Regions from separate parts of the Sinomonas sp. B1-1 genome, predicted to be linked through region 2. Evidence: predicted binding sites of a transcription regulator. Region 2 holds the regulator's gene; the other holds the start of a gene.
The links. Region 2 encodes LexA, which represses DNA repair genes until DNA is damaged. Its sites were predicted from a motif close to TCGAACANNTGTTCGA; they were not measured.
Positions count from the first base shown of each region.

Region 1 (8,163 bases), on a different contig from region 2:
GCTGCTCGGGAGTCAGCTCGTCCTCGGGGATCCGTTCGACGACGTCCGCGGCCAGGAGCTCGCGCAGGATCCCGAGCGCCCGCCGCATCAGGCGCAGCTGGACGGGACGCGGCTCGTGGTTCTCGGTCAGGAGCCGGTGGGCCGCGGCGAAGGGGTTCCCCGGGCGGGCCATGAGGTTCAGCAGCATGGCGTGCGTGACCGTGAAGCTCGAGGTCAGCGGCTCGGGGGCAGCCTCGACCAGCTTCTCGAAAGTGGGCCGGCCCCACGAGACGAAGCCCTCGGGCGGCTTCTTCTTCACGACCTGCCGCAGCTTGCGCTGGTCCTCGCCGAACTTCGCGCGGGCCTTCTCCATCGCGCGGTTGTTCTCGACGACGTGCTCGGGCGCCTGCACGACGACGGTCCCGGCCGTGTCGTATCCTGCCCGGCCCGCGCGGCCGGCGATCTGGTGGAACTCGCGCGCGTTGAGGTGCCGCGTCCGGGTGCCGTCGAACTTGCTCAGGGCGGTCAGCAGGACCGTCCGGATCGGCACGTTGATCCCCACACCGAGGGTGTCCGTGCCGCAGATGACCTTGAGCAGCCCCGCCTGGGCGAGCTGCTCGACGAGCCTCCGGTACTTCGGCAGCATGCCCGCGTGGTGCACGCCGATGCCGTGGCGCACGAGCCGGTTGAGGGTCTTGCCGAAGCCCGCCGCGAACCGGAAGTGCCCGATCAGCTCGGCGATCCGGTCCTTCTCCTCGCGCGTGCACATGTTCACGCTCATCAGCTGCTGCGCGCGCTCGATCGCCTCGAGCTGGCTGAAGTGCACCACGTACACCGGGACCTGCTTCGTCGCGAGCAGCTCCTCGAGCGTCTCGTGGACCGGCTTCTCCTCGTAGCAGTAGTGCAGCGGGATGGGCCGCTCCGCGTGGGCGACCGTCGCCGTCGTGCGCCCCGTGCGCTCGGTGAGCTCGCGCTCGAACCGGCTCACGTCGCCGAGCGTCGCGCTCATCAGGAGGAACTGCGCCTGCGGCAGTTCCAGGAGCGGCACCTGCCAGGCCCAGCCCCGCTGGGGGTCGGAGTAGAAGTGGAACTCGTCCATGACGACCGGCCCGAGTTCTGCCTCGGAGCCCTCGCGGAGGGCGTGGTTCGCGAGGATCTCCGCGGTGCAGCAGATGATGGGGGCGTCCGGGTTGACGGACGAGTCTCCGGTGACCATGCCGACGTTCTCCGCGCCGAAGATGTCGCACAGGGCGAAGAACTTCTCCGAGACGAGCGCCTTGATGGGCGCGGTGTAGTAGCTGCGCTGCCCGGTGGCGAGCCCGTGGAAGTGCGCCGCGATCGCCACGAGCGACTTGCCGGACCCCGTGGGGGTCGCGAGGATCACGTTCGAGCCGGACACGATCTCGAGCACCGCCTCGTCCTGGGCGGGGTAGAGGGTCAGGCCCCGTCCCTCGGCCCACCGGACGAAGGCCTCGTAGACCGCGTCGGGCAGGGAGTCGTCGCGGCCGGCGCGGTCGGCGGACGGGGAGGGCGCGGGGAGGAGGGCATCGAGTCGCATGGCGCCTCCAGACTATCCGCAGTGGGCTATCCCCACCGGCGGGTCCGGATTAGCGTTGTCCCATGAGCTCTCCCACCTGGGATCCGGCACTGTACACCGCGTTCGGCGACTACCGGTCGCGGCCGTTCTACGACCTGACTGCGCGCGTCGCCGCCGAGGCTCCCCGCCGCGTCGTCGACCTCGGCTGCGGTCCCGGCGAGCTCACCGCGTCCCTCACGCAGCGGTGGCCGGACGCCCTCATCGAGGGCCTCGACAGCTCCGAGGAGATGCTCGACGCCGCGCGCTCGCGGTTCGCGGGACGCGACCGCCTCACGTTCACCCATGGGGACATCCTGCACTGGGAGCCCGAGGGCGACGTCGACGTGGTCCTCTCGAACGCGGCGCTCCAGTGGGTGCCCGGTCACCTCGGGCTCATGGGGCGGTGGCTCGACCAGCTCGTCCCCGGCGCCTGGCTGGGGGTGCAGGTCCCCGGGAACTTCCAGGCCCCGTCGCACACGCTCATGCGCGAACTGGCCGAGTCCTCGCAGTGGGAGCATCGGCTGCGGGGGGTCCTCCGCCACACCGACGCGGTGGCGGAGCCCCAGGCCTACCTCGAGCTGATGCTCGAGGCCGGCTGGGAGGCGGACGTCTGGGAGACCGTCTACTACCACCAGCTTGTCGGTGAGGACGCCGTCCTGAACTGGATCCGCGGAACCGGCCTCCGGCCGGTGCTGGACGTGCTCTCGCCCGAGGAAGGCGCCCAGTTCGAGGAGCAGTACGACCAGCTGCTCCTCGACGCCTACCCCTCGGTGGAACGGGACGGCCTCCTCACGACCCTCTACCCGTTCCGCCGCATCTTCTGCGTGGGTCGCAAGCCGTCGTAGGCGAGCGGGCGGCCGCGTCAGCGCGCGAGGCCCAGGAGCCTCGCGCCGTTCTCCCAGAGGACCTGCCGCATCCAGCCGTCCCCGAGCCCGAGGCGCGCGAGGGCCTCGATCTGGTGGGCGTACGGGTACGGGATGTTGGGGATCGGCCACGGCCACCCGTAGCGCGCTTCCGCGTCGTCGAAGTACTCCCAGACCTTCTCGAGCATCCTCGGGGGGAGGAAGTGCACGTGGATGTCCGCGAGCCCGGGAAGGCCCAGCCGCTCGAGGTAGGCCGGGATCTCGTGGTCGGCGCGGGGCCCGGGCGTGGTGGTGCCCGCGCCGGTGGGACTACCAGCCACGGTCGCGCCACTCGGCCAGGTGCGGCCGCTCGGCGCCGAGGGTCGTGGGCCTGCCATGGCCCGGGTGCACCTCCGCGTCGTCGGGGTACGCGTCGAACAGCCGTTGGACGACGTCCGCGTACAGCAGCGAGAAGCGGTCGGCGTCGTTCTGGGTGTTGCCGACCCCGCCGGGGAAGAGGGAATCGCCGGAGAAGATCACCGGCGGCGCGTCCTTGGGCTCGAGGACGTAGGCGATGGACCCGGGGGTGTGGCCCCGAAGATGCACGGCCGTCAGCGTGAACCCCCAGTCCGCTCCGGCCTCCGGGAGGACGTCCCCGTGGTCGAGCACCACGTCGACGCCGACCGGGATTCCCGAGACGTCCTGGCGGCCGGCGGCCACCGGGGCGTGCGTGGCGGCGACGAGGCCCTCCAGGGCGCGGACATGGTCCCAGTGCTGGTGGGTCGTCGCGATGAGCGCGAGCCTCGCCGGGCCTCTCGCGTCGGCAGCACCCTCGGCGAGGAGGGCCTGGATGGCGGGAAGGTCGTCCGCCGCGTCGATGAGGACCTGCTCGCCGGACTGTCTGGCCGTGATCAGGTAGACATTGTTGTCCATCGAGCTCACGGCGATCCGCCGCACCGTGACGTCGTCGAGGTCATGCAGGAGGCTGCTCATGGCGCCAGTCTAGGTTGGCCTCGGGCGCAGGTACTCTGGGCGTGTGGCGGAGAACGACTTCCCGGGACGCTGGCGCCCGAATCCCGAGCTGGCCGTGCCGCTCTTCGAGCAGCTGCGGCGCCGCATCCTCGATCTCGTCGACGAGGGCGCGCTCGCCGTCGGCGCGAAGCTGCCCTCCGTCCGCGCGCTCGCCGGGGAGCTCGACGTCGCCCCGCACACCGTCGCGCGCGCCTACCGCGAGCTCGAGGAGGCAGGGGTCCTCGCGACGGCGGGCCGTGCGGGCACCACGGTCGCCCCGAGGGCGCGACGGGACGAGGACCTGGCGGCCGCAGCAGCGGTCTTCGCCGGGGTGGCGGCCTCGCAGGGCGCGTCCTTCGAGGAGGCCGTCGCGCTGCTGCGGGCCGCCTTCCGGCGCGCGATGTGATGCGACGTGGCTCACCGCGGGCCGCGACCATTCTCACTTCGAAGACATTTTCGAATGCGAGCTGCGTCGACTAGCATGGACAGGTGCAGAGTCTCTCCACCCTGAACGATTCCTCGCCCCTGCCGTCGTCGGCCGCGGAGATCCCCGACGCCTTCCGGCAGCCCACGCACGGCCCCGACCAGTCGCGCCTCGTGGTCAAGGGCGCGCGCGAGCACAACCTTCGCAACGTGAGCCTCGACCTCCCGCGCGACGCCATGATCGTCTTCACGGGGCTCTCCGGTTCGGGCAAGTCGTCGCTCGCCTTCGACACGATCTTCGCCGAGGGCCAGCGCCGCTACGTCGAGTCCCTGTCCGCGTACGCGCGCCAGTTCCTCGGCCAGGTGGACAAGCCGGACGTGGACTTCATCGAGGGGCTCTCGCCCGCCGTCTCGATCGACCAGAAGTCGACGAGCAAGAACCCGCGCTCGACCGTCGGGACGATCACCGAGATCTACGACTACATGCGCCTCCTGTGGGCGCGCATCGGCCGGCCGCACTGTCCCGTCTGCCACGAGCCGGTCACGCGCCAGACCCCGCAGCAGATCGTCGACCAGCTGCTCGAGATGCCGGACGGCACCCGCTTCCAGCTGCTCGCGCCGGTCGTGCGCGGGCGCAAGGGCGAATTCGTGGACCTGTTCAAGGAGCTCGCGGCGAAGGGCTACTCCCGTGCGCGCGTGGACGGCGACCTCATCCAGCTCGCGGAGCCGCCCAAGCTCGGCAAGCAGTTCAAGCACACCATCGAGGTCGTCGTCGACCGCCTGGTGGTGAAGGAGGGCATCCGCCAGCGGCTCGCCGACTCGGTCGAGACCGCGCTGGGCCTCGCCGAGGGACGCGTGCTCGCCGACTTCGTCGACCTCGCAGCGGACGACGACGCGCGCGTCCGTGCGTTCTCGGAGAACCTGGCGTGCCCCAACGAGCACCCCCTCGCGATCGACGAGATCGAGCCGAGGTCGTTCTCGTTCAACAACCCCTTCGGCGCGTGCCCGGCCTGCACCGGCATCGGCACGAAGCTGGAAGTCGACGAGGAACTCGTCGTCCCGGACGCTGCCCTCAGCCTCTCCGAGGGCGCGATTGCCCCGTGGTCCCTCGGCACGGCCACCCAGGAATACTGGACCCGGCTCCTCCAGGGGCTCTCCGACGAGCTGGGCTTCTCCATGACCACACCGTGGCACAGCCTGCCGCAGTATGCGCGGGATGCTGTCCTGTACGGCAAGGACCACAAGGTCGTGGTCCAGTACCGCAACCGGTTCGGCCGCGAGCGCAAGTACAGCACCGGCTTCGAGGGCGCTGTGCAGTACATCCAGCGCAAGCACCTCGAGACAGAGTCGGACTCCGCGCGTGACCGCTACGAGGAGTACATGCGCGAGATCCCCTGCCCGGAGTGCGGTGGGGCCAGGCTCAACCCGGCGTCCCTCTCGGTGCTCGTGGGGGGACGCTCCATCGCGGATGCATGCCGCCTGCCGCTGCGCGACACGCGCGAGTTCCTCAGCACGCTGGACCTGACGCGCCGGGAGGAGCAGATCGCCGCGCAGGTCCTGAAGGAGATCGACGCCCGCCTCAGGTTCCTCCTCGACGTGGGCCTCGAGTACCTGAACCTCGAACGCGCGGCGGGAACGCTCTCGGGCGGCGAGGCGCAGCGCATCCGCCTCGCCACGCAGATCGGCTCCGGGCTCGTGGGAGTGCTGTACGTCCTCGACGAGCCGAGCATCGGGCTCCACCAGCGCGACAACCGGCGCCTCATCGAGACGCTCACGCGGCTGCGCGATCTGGGGAACACCCTGATCGTCGTCGAGCACGACGAGGACACGATCCACGAGGCCGACTGGATCGTGGACATCGGCCCGGGCGCGGGCGAGCACGGAGGCGAGGTGGTCCATTCGGGGACCCTTGCGGAGCTCAAGGAGAACCGAGCCTCCCTCACCGGCGACTACCTCGCCGGCCGGCGCTCCATCCCCATCCCGGCGAAGCGCCGGCCGATCGACCGCAAGCGGCAGCTGAAGGTCGTGGGAGCGCGCGAGCACAACCTCCAGGGCGTCGACATCGCGTTCCCGCTCGGTGTCCTCACCGCGGTCACCGGTGTCTCCGGCTCGGGGAAGTCGACCCTGGTCAACGACATCCTGTACAAGGTGCTGGCGAACCGCCTGAACGGCGCGAAGCAGGTCGCCGGGCGCCACACCCGCATCGAGGGGCTCGAGCACCTCGACAAGGTCATCCACGTCGACCAGAGCCCGATCGGGCGCACCCCGCGGTCGAACCCGGCCACCTACACCGGCGTGTTCGACCACATCCGGAAGCTGTTCGCCGAGACCAACGAGGCCAAGGTCCGCGGCTACCAGCCGGGGCGGTTCTCGTTCAACGTCAAGGGCGGCCGATGCGAGGCGTGCAGCGGCGACGGGACGCTCAAGATCGAGATGAACTTCCTTCCCGACGTCTACGTGCCCTGCGAGGTATGCCATGGGGCGAGGTACAACCGTGAGACCCTCGAGGTGCACTACAAGGGCAAGACGATCGCCGATGTGCTGAACATGCCGATCGACGAGGCCGCGGAGTTCTTCGCCGCGTTCACCCCGATCGCCCGGCACCTCCGCACACTCGTCGACGTCGGGCTCGGCTACGTCCGCCTCGGGCAGCCTGCCACGACGCTCTCGGGCGGCGAGGCGCAGCGGGTGAAGCTGGCCGCCGAACTGCAGAAGCGCTCGAACGGCCGCAGCGCCTACGTGCTCGACGAACCGACCACGGGGCTCCACTTCGAGGACATCCGCAAGCTGCTCCTCGTGCTGCAGTCGCTCGTCGACAAGGGCAACACAGTCATCACCATCGAGCACAACCTCGACGTGATCAAGAGCGCGGACTGGATCATCGACCTGGGTCCGAGCGGCGGCTCGGGCGGAGGCCGGGTCGTGGCAACCGGGACACCCGAGCAGGTTGCCCGGGCGGAGGGAAGCTTCACCGGCCAGTTCCTGGCGGAGATCCTCGGGGCGAGCTGACGGCGCAGATTTCAGGCACCGTTTCCCGGTATGGGAGACTGTCCCGGTGACTGAAAGCCCCGCACTCGTGATCTTCGATCTGGACGGAACCCTCGTAGACCCAGCGGGCAGCATCACATCAGGCATCGCCTTCGCGCTCGAGTCGCACGGGCTGCCCGTGCCGGACGCCACGACCCTCGAGAGCATGGTCGGGCCGCCCCTCATGGAATCGCTCCGCCGGCTGGCGGACGTGCCCGAGGAGGCGCTCCCCGCCATCGTGCACGCCTACCGCCGGCGGTACATCTCGCACGGCATGGCGGCGAGCCGGCCCTACCCGGGGATCCCCGAGCTCCTCGCACAGCTCCGCGAGGAAGGCCTGCACCTCGCGGTCGCAACCCAGAAGCCCCAGTCGCTCGCCGAGAAGCTCCTGACGCTTCACGGCCTGGACCGGCACTTCCACAGCATCCATGGCGCGCCCGACGACGAGACGCTCCCGCCGGCGCCGGATGGCAAGGCAGGGATCGTGCGCGCTGCCCTCACCACCAACCATGCCGGCGCCTCCCGGGCCGTCATGGTGGGCGACCGTCGCCATGACGCCCACGGAGCCGCCGCCAACGGGATCCCCTGCATCGGGGTCCGCTGGGGCTTCGCCCCGGCCGGCGAGCTTGAGGCGCTCGCGCTCGTCGGCATCGTCGACGACGCCGCGGCCCTCCGCGCTGCGATCGCGGCTGTGCTGTCGCGCCAGACGGCCGGCACGGCCGCGGAGACTGCCGCATGCTGATCTACACCCTCACCCGCCAGAGCATCCGCGGGCTCATCGCCGGCCTTTGCCGCCCCACGGTCACGGGGCTCGAGAACGTCCCCACGACCGGGCCGTTCATCGTGGCCTCGAACCACCTCTCCTTCCTCGACTCGGTGATCATCCAGGCCCTCATGCCGCGCGGCGTGGCCTTCTTCGCGAAGGCTGAGTACTTCACGGGCAAGGGCGTCAAGGGCAGGCTCATGAAGTCGTTCTTCGAGGGCGTCGGGTCGATCCCGGTGGAGCGCGGCGAGCAGGCGGCAAGCGTGGCGGCCCTCAAGACGCTGCTCGACATCCTCGGCGAGGGCCGCGGCATTGGGATCTACCCCGAAGGGACGCGCTCTCGGGACGGCCTCCTCTACCGCGGGCGGACGGGAGTCGGGTGGCTGGCCCTCACGACGGGCGCGCCCGTCGTCCCCGTGGGCCTGCGGGGGACCGAGAAGCTCCAGCCGGCGGACACGAACGGGATCAAGCCGCAGCACTTCGAGATGATCGTCGGGAAGCCGCTCTCCTTCGACAAGACCGGGCCGGACCACTCCCTTCCC
Region 1 covers NZ_JBCHVF010000001.1:243,044-251,206, forward strand. Annotated here, with positions in the region: gene ACQ5BE_RS01130 (DEAD/DEAH box helicase) at 1-1,537, opposite strand, end outside; gene ACQ5BE_RS01135 (trans-aconitate 2-methyltransferase) at 1,600-2,400, shown strand; gene ACQ5BE_RS01140 (hypothetical protein) at 2,418-2,738, opposite strand; gene ACQ5BE_RS01145 (MBL fold metallo-hydrolase) at 2,728-3,390, opposite strand; gene ACQ5BE_RS01150 (GntR family transcriptional regulator) at 3,434-3,814, shown strand; gene uvrA (excinuclease ABC subunit UvrA) at 3,934-6,840, shown strand; gene ACQ5BE_RS01160 (HAD hydrolase-like protein) at 6,887-7,600, shown strand; gene ACQ5BE_RS01165 (lysophospholipid acyltransferase family protein) at 7,594-8,163, shown strand, end outside.
Region 1: a site for LexA is predicted at 3,853-3,868, ahead of uvrA (excinuclease ABC subunit UvrA). Genes of this name have one in related genera too.

Region 2 (8,163 bases):
CGCGTGGCCCCGGCGAGACCAAGATCGAGCTGGACCGGCGCCGCATCCGCACCCGCATGGCCAAGCTGCGGCGGGAGATCGCCGGGATGAAGCCGGCCCGCGAGACGAAACGCGCGAACCGCAAGCGCAACGAGATTCCCTCGGTGGCGATCGCGGGCTACACCAACGCGGGCAAGTCGTCCCTGCTCAACAGGCTCACCGACGCCGGGGTGCTGGTGGAGAACGCCCTCTTCGCCACCCTTGACCCGACCGTGCGCCGGGCCGAGACGCCGGACGGGCTTCCCTACACGCTCGCGGACACCGTCGGGTTCGTGCGGTCGCTGCCGACCCAGCTGGTCGAGGCGTTCCGGTCCACGCTCGAGGAGGTGGCAGACGCCGACCTCATCCTCCACGTCGTCGATGCCTCGCACCCCGACCCCGAGGGCCAGATCGCAGCGGTCCGCCAGGTCCTCGCGGAGGTCGACGCGCGCAAGGTCCCCGAGATCATCGTCCTGAACAAGGCGGACGCCGCTGACCCGTTCGTCCTCGAACGGCTCCGGCAGCGCGAGCCGCGCCACGTCGTCGTGTCCGCCCGGACCGGCGCGGGCATCGCCGAGCTCAAGGAGGCGATCAGCGACGCCATCCCGCGTCCGAGCGTGACGCTGACCATCCTCGTCCCGTACAGCCGCGGTGACCTCCTCAACCGCCTGCACACCTCGAGCTCGGAGATCCGCTCCCTCGAGCACGTGGAGGAGGGCACCCGGGCCGAGGTCGTGGTCCGCGAGGAGCTCGCGGCGGAGCTCGCGCCCTTCGTGGTCCATGACTGAGTCGGCCGTAGCGCACGGCAGCGCGAGACGGGGCAGCGCCGGGGCCGCGGAGACGGCGCTCTCCCTCCTCGACGCGGCCGTCGCGTCGATGGGCGGCCAGCAGCGCGACGGGCAGCACGAGATGGCCCGACAGGTTGCCACTGCCATCGAGGAGCAGAAGCACCTGCTCGTGCAGGCGGGGACCGGGACGGGGAAGTCTCTGGCCTACCTGGTTCCGCTGATCGCGCACGCCCAGCACAGCGACCGGCCCGCGGTCGTCGCGACGGCGACGCTCGCGCTCCAGGCGCAGATCGTGGGGCGCGACATCCCGCGCCTGCTTGCGGCCATCACGCCCAAGCTCGACCGGCCTGTCGACGTCGCGCTCGTCAAGGGCCGGTCCAACTACCTGTGCCGGCACAAGCTCGAGGGTGGGTTCCCGACCGACGAGGCCGCGGAGGGGCAGCTGTTCAGCCTGGGCGAGGACGCCGCCGTCGGGCATCCCGGAGCCGGCCCGACGACCCAGCTCGGACGGGAGGTGGCGCGCCTGCGCCAGTGGGCCGAGGAGACGGAGACGGGGGACCGCGACGACCTCGTGCCCGGGGTCACCGACCGGGCGTGGCGGCAGGTCTCCGTCACGGCGCTCGAGTGCCTCGGGGCGCAGAAGTGCCCCTTCGCGGCCGAGTGCTTCAGCGAGCTCGCGCGGCAGCGTGGCGCCGAGGCCGACATCGTCGTGACGAACCATGCGCTCCTCGCGATCAACGCGTTCGAGGGCCTCAACGTGCTCCCGGAGTACGACGTCGTGGTGGTCGACGAGGCGCACGAGCTCGCCGACCGCGTCACGGGCGCGGTGAGCGGCCAGCTCTCGGCCCAGATGATCCAGGCCGCGGCATCGAGCGCGCGCCGCCACTGCGGGATCACTGTCGATTCCCTGCAGGCCGCCGCGACCGCCCTCGAGCTCTCGCTCACCTCTGCGCCGACGGGCCTGCTCGCGCGCGGGCTGAACGAGGAGCAGGCCCAGGATGTCGCCCTCGTGCGGGACGCGTGCCGTGTGGCGCTGTCGGACTCGAAGCCCGGGGACGGGCAGTCGGCGGACGGCGGGCGCCAGATCGCCCGGTCGCGCCTCCTCGCCGTCCTCGAGGTCTGCGAGCGGCTCCTCGAGGCGGAGGCCAACCGGGAGGTCATGTGGGTGACCCGCACGGGCGCGCCGGACCCCGTGACGGGCTACGCAGCGGCCGACGACGACGCCCCCGCCATGCTGCACATCGCACCGCTCGGCGTGGGCGGCCGGCTCCGCGAGGGGCTCTTCGACGGGCACACGGTCGTCCTGACGAGCGCGACCCTCGCGATCGGGTCGGCGTTCGAACCGACCGCGGGCGGACTGGGGCTGCTGGGCGCAGGGGCGCCCTCGTGGACGGGAGTCGACGTCGGATCACCCTTCGACTACCCCAGGCAGGGCATGCTCTATGTCGCCAAGCACCTCCCGCGACCGGGACGCGGACTCTCCCCGGAGGCGGTCGACGACCTCGAGGCACTCCTGCGGGCCTCCTCGGGCGGGGCGCTGTGCCTGTTCTCCTCCCGGCGGGCCGCCGAGGAGGCCGCAGACGAGCTGCGCCTCCGGCTCGACGTCGAGATCCTCTGCCAGGGTGAGTCATCGATGAGTGCCCTCGTGAAGCAGTTCGCCGCAGAACCCGACACCTGCCTGTTCGGGACGATGTCGCTGTGGCAGGGCGTGGATGTCCCAGGCCCTTCGTGCCGTCTGGTCGTCATCGACCGGATACCGTTCCCGCGGCCGGACGATCCGCTCACGACGGCGCGCTCCCGCGCCGTCGCCCAGGCCGGCGGGAATGGCTTCATGGCCGTCTCGGCGACACATGCGGCCGTGCGCCTCGCGCAGGGCGCAGGGCGGCTGATCCGCTCGACCGAGGACCGCGGCGTCGTGGCCGTCCTCGACTCGAGGCTTGCGACCGAGCGCTACGGGGCGTTCCTGCGCGGAGCGCTCCCGCCGCTGTGGGGGACCGCCGACCGGAACGTCGTGACCGACGCGCTCAGGCGTCTCGCCGCCGCCGGCTGAACGGGCCGCCGGCCCAACGGCGGGCTCACACCGACCGCAGGACCGAGACGACCTTGCCCATGATGGTGGCGTGGTCGCCGAGGATCGGCTCGTAGCGGGTGTTCTGCGGCAGGAGCCAGGTGTGCCCGTCGCGCTGGCGGAAGGTCTTGACCGTCGCCTCGTCGTCGAGCAGCGCGGCCACGATGTCGCCGTTCTCCGCCGCGTTCTGCCGGCGCACGACCACCCAGTCCCCGTCGCAGATGGCGGCGTCGATCATGGAGTCGCCCTTGACCTTGAGCATGAACAGCTCGCCGTAGCCCACCAGCTGCCGGGGGAGCGGCATGACGTCCTCGACCGCCTGGTCCGCAAGGATGGGGCCACCAGCGGCGATGCGCCCGACCAGCGGAACGAGCGCCGTGTCGGCAGCGCTGGCCATGTCCCCGAGCGGGACCCCGGTCGCGCCGCGCAGGGCGGCGGCCTCCTCGGCCGGAACGCTCAGTTCGCCTTCGTCCAGCGTCAGCGGCATCAGGACCTCCATGGCGCGGGGGCGCTTGGGATCGCGGCGCAGGTAGCCCAGCTTCTCGAGCTGCATCAGCTGGTGCGTGACGCTTGAGAGGCTTGCGAGGCCCACCGTGTCCCCGATCTCGCGCATGGACGGCGGGTAGCCCTTGAGCTGCACGGAGCGCTGGATCGTCTCGAGGATCCTCTTCTGGCGCGCCGTCAGTCCTTTGGCTGCTCTGGTCCGTGATGCCATGCCGTCCTGCCTCTCCACCGGGGGCGCCACGCGCTCCGGGATCCCGTCCGTCGATGCCCCGGGGCCTCCCTGCGAGAACTGTCGTACCCCCTCGGCAGGATGTCGTCATGGTCGACGGGGGCGGGCAGCTCGGCGTGGAACCCGGTGCTATCCCCACCGTAGGCCAGTCGGACAGGCCTTTCAAACATGTGTTCGACCGTGTCTGGACATGCATCGTGGACAGGTGCTAAGAAAGAGTCATCACTTCGAACGTTTCTTCGAAACACTGCGCAGAGTGCCGCCGATGTGTTCGCACTCGACCTCGTTCGGCGACTGCGCAGGGGAAGGCGCATCATGGCACTCGCGATCCTCGCCGGAAATGGGCACGGGGCTCCCCTCCCGGCCAAGCAGGAGGCACGCCGCCGGCTGAAGGTGGTCCACTGCGGCCCGGCGTCGCCGGGCAGGGACTTCCGGTCCGCGCCTGCTCAGGCCCCGCTGCGCCTGACGCGCAGGGGAAGGCTCGTCCTCGTCGTCCTGCCGGTGTTCGCTGCGGCGCTGGCGGTGCTCGTCGCGTGGTCTGCGCTCATGGCGCCGGCGAAGGCGGCCGGGGAGGCGGTCGGCCCCGGCGCTGTCGAAACGGTGACCGTGCAGCCCGGCCAGTCGCTGTGGAGCATTGCCGAGGGCCGTGTGCCCGACCAGGACCCGCGCGTGACGATCAGCCAGATCCGCCAGCTCAATGACTTGGAGAGCACCAGAGTGCTCCCCGGCGAGCAGATCGTCGTTCCGCTCGCCCGCTGAACCTCTCCGCCCGCTGAACCTCTCCGGGGCGAGCCGCATGGTGCCGTTTCCGGGGTCTTCGGCTGGCCCCCGGAATGTGGGCGCCGGTGCCGCTGGCGTAGGCTGGACCGGTGGACGACCAGCTCGAACGACTCAACAGCCTCCCCCTCCGCGACGATCTCCGCGGACAGCACCCCTACGGTGCGCCGCAGCTTGACGTCCCCATCCAGCTCAACGTCAACGAGAACACGTATGGGGTCCCCGCGGACGTGCAGGAGGCCATCGTGGAGGCCGTCCGCGCGGTGGCCGGCGGTCTCAACCGCTACCCCGACAGGGAGTTCACCGAGCTGCGCGAGGCCCTCGCCGAGTACCTCGGCCACGGGCTGTCGGCGGAGCAGCTCTGGGCCGCGAACGGCTCCAACGAGGTCCTGCAGCAGCTCCTGCAGGCCTTCGGCGGACCCGGCCGAGCGGTCCTGAGCTTCCCGCCCACGTACTCCATGTACCCCCTGCTCGCGAGCGGCACCGGGACGGCGTACCTCCGGGGCGAGCGGTCGGCAGACTTCGGCCTGAGCCCCGAGTCCGCAGCCGCCCAGGTGCGTGAGCACGCGCCGAACATCGTCATCCTCTGCTCGCCGAACAACCCGACCGGGACGGCACTCGGCCTCGACGTCGTCGAGGCCGTCTACGAGGCGGGGGAGGCGAGCCAGAGCATCGTCATCGTCGACGAGGCGTACGCCGAGTTCGCCCAGGCGGGGACGTCCACGGCGCTCACGCTCCTTCCCGGGCGTCCCCGGCTCGTCGTCACGCGGACCATGAGCAAGGCCTTCGCCCTCGCCGGTGCCCGGCTCGGCTACCTCGCGGCGGCGCCCGAGGTGATCGACGCCCTCCGCCTCGTGCGGCTTCCCTACCACCTCTCCGCCGTCACCCAGGCCACCGCGCTCGCGGCGCTCCGGCACCGCGACTCCCTGATGGCAGAGGTCGAGGCCATCAAGGGCCAGCGCGACAGGATCGTCCGCGAGCTGACCCGGCTCGGGCTCACCCCCGCCGCCTCGGACTCCAACTTCGTGTTCGTCACCGGCTTCGAGGACCCGCAGGCCGTGTGGCGCGGACTTCTCGAGGTCGGTGTGCTGGTGCGCGACGTCGGAATCCCCGGGAGCCTGCGGGTGACCGCCGGGACCGAGGCGGAGACCACCGCGTTCCTCACGCGGCTCGAGGAGCTGCTCGCGCACTGAGCGAGGCGGTCCCCGACCGCGCGCCGCCCCGCGCCCCCGGCACGGGGCGTGCTGCGAGGCGAATAGAATAGAGACCACACCCCCTCACCCGAAGGACACATCCATGAGCACCGAGCTGCAGACCGCCGACCTCCAGGAGCGGACTGGGCGACGCGCGCGGATGGAGCGCACGACGAGCGAGTCGTCGGTCCTCGTCGAGATCGACCTGGACGGCACCGGCCGCTCGGACATCTCCAGCAGCGTCCCGTTCTACGACCACATGCTCACGGCCCTGGCCAAGCACTCGCTCATCGATCTGACCGTCAAGGCGACGGGGGACACCCACATCGACGTCCACCACACGGTGGAGGACATCGCGATCACCCTCGGCGAGGTCCTCAAGCAGGCGCTGGGCACCAAGGCGGGCATCCGCCGCTTCGGCGAGGCGAGCGTGCCGCTGGACGAGGCGCTCGCGCACGCGGTCGTCGACGTCTCCGGGCGCCCCTACCTCGTGCACGGCGGCGAGCCTGCCGGGCAGGAGTACCACCTGATCGGCGGCCACTTCACGGGCTCGCTCACGCGGCACGTTTTCGAGGCGATCACGCTGCATGCCGGCATCTGCCTGCACATGAGCGTCCTCGCCGGCCGGGACCCCCACCACATTGTCGAGGCCCAGTTCAAGGCCTTCGCCCGTGCCCTCCGCGCCGCGGTCGAGCCCGACCCGCGCATCGGGGACGCCATCCCGTCGACAAAGGGAGCCCTGTGAGCACCGTACCCGGAGCGGACTCCCTGCCCGAGGCGCCGGCGGATGCCCCGGGGGGCGTCGCCGTGGACCCGCGGAACGCGGGCGGACCTGCGACGGATCCCGAGGGGCGGCCCACCGTCGTCGTGCTCGACTACGGCTCGGGCAATGTCCGTTCGGCCGTGCGCGCCCTCGAACGGGCTGGAGCCGCTGTCACGCTGAGCGCTAAGGCGGAGGATGCGCTCAACGCCGACGGCCTCGTGGTGCCCGGCGTCGGCGCGTTCGCGACCGTCATGGAGGAGCTCAAGGCCGTGGACGGCCTGCGCATCATCGGCCGCCGCGTCGCCGGGGGGCGCCCGGTCCTGGCGATCTGCGTCGGGCTCCAGATCATGTTCGAGCGCGGGATCGAGCACGGCGTGGAAGCCGAGGGCCTCGGAGAATGGCCCGGCACTGTCGAACTGCTGCCCGCCGACGTCGTCCCGCACATGGGCTGGAACACCGTCACGGTCCCCGAGGGGTCGAAGCTCTTCGCCGGCGTCGAGGACGAGCGCTTCTACTTCGTGCACTCCTACGGTGTCCAGAAGTGGGAGTTCGAAGTCGCCCAGCCGCGCATGGCCCCGCCGTTGGTGACATGGAGCGAGCACGGCGCCCCGTTCATCGCGGCAGTCGAGAACGGTCCCCTCTGCGCGACCCAGTTCCACCCCGAGAAGTCGGGAGACGCGGGCGCGCGGCTCCTGCGCAACTGGGTCCAGTCGCTGCGCCGGGGGACTCCCTCCGGCGCCGAGGACGCCGCCTGAATGTGGTCCGTTCTGCTGTTCGGCCTGGCCGGGCTGCTCGTCGGAGGCGCGATCTCGTTCCGCAAGCAGGGCCTTCCCAACTGGACGTGGATCGCCTTCGGCGCGCTGGCCGTGGCCGCCCTGGTGGCGGCCTACGTGCTGACCCTTCCGGTCGCATGACCTCCGAAATGTTCCCATCCCTTCCCTCCAGGAGAGACACCACATGAGCGCTGGGGATCCGATCCTCGAACTCCTGCCCGCCGTCGACATCGTGGACGGCCAGGCCGTCCGCCTCGTGCAGGGGGAGGCGGGCAGTGAGACCAGCTACGGCTCGCCGCTCGACGCGGCGCTGGCGTGGCAGCAGGCCGGCGCGGAATGGGTGCACCTCGTGGACCTCGACGCGGCCTTCGGACGGGGCGACAACCGTGCCCTGATCGCGGACGTGGTCAGCAGCCTGTCGCTCAAGGTCGAGCTGTCCGGCGGCCTCCGCGACGACGCGAGCCTGGACGCGGCCCTCGCGCTGGGGGTCGCGCGCGTCAACCTCGGCACCGCCGCGATCGAGAACCCCGACTGGACGGCCAAGGCCATCGAGCGCCACGGCGACCGCATCGCCGTCGGGCTCGACGTGCGCGGCACCACGCTCGCCGGACGTGGCTGGACCAAGGAGGGCGGCGACCTCTGGGAGGTGCTCGCACGCCTCGAGGACGCCGGCTGCGCCCGCTACGTCGTCACCGACGTGACCAAGGACGGCACCCTCCAGGGGCCCAACCTCGGCCTCCTTCGCGAGATGTGCCAGCGCACCGACAGGCCGGTCGTCGCCTCGGGCGGGATCTCCGGCCTCGATGACCTCCGCGCGCTGCGCGAGCTCGTCCCGCTCGGGGTCGAGGGCGCGATCGTCGGCAAGGCGCTCTACTCCGGCCAGTTCACGCTCCCCGAAGCGCTGGACGTGGCCGGGCGCCGCTGATGACGCACGACGGCGACCGCGGCCATGCGCACGGCGCACACCACGCCCACGGCGCAGGTGGGCCGCAGCGGCATCTGCCCGGCCACATCGCCGCCGCGCTGGCCCGAGCCGGGAGCGCCGCCGAC
Region 2 covers NZ_JBCHVF010000002.1:47,838-56,000, reverse strand. Annotated here, with positions in the region: gene hflX (GTPase HflX) at 1-806, shown strand, start outside; gene ACQ5BE_RS04920 (ATP-dependent DNA helicase) at 799-2,856, shown strand; gene lexA (transcriptional repressor LexA) at 2,882-3,589, opposite strand; gene ACQ5BE_RS04910 (LysM peptidoglycan-binding domain-containing protein) at 3,923-4,366, shown strand; gene ACQ5BE_RS04905 (histidinol-phosphate transaminase) at 4,477-5,577, shown strand; gene hisB (imidazoleglycerol-phosphate dehydratase HisB) at 5,681-6,322, shown strand; gene hisH (imidazole glycerol phosphate synthase subunit HisH) at 6,385-7,095, shown strand; gene ACQ5BE_RS04890 (hypothetical protein) at 7,096-7,254, shown strand; gene priA (bifunctional 1-(5-phosphoribosyl)-5-((5-phosphoribosylamino)methylideneamino)imidazole-4-carboxamide isomerase/phosphoribosylanthranilate isomerase PriA) at 7,298-8,038, shown strand; gene ACQ5BE_RS04880 (SseB family protein) at 8,038-8,163, shown strand, end outside.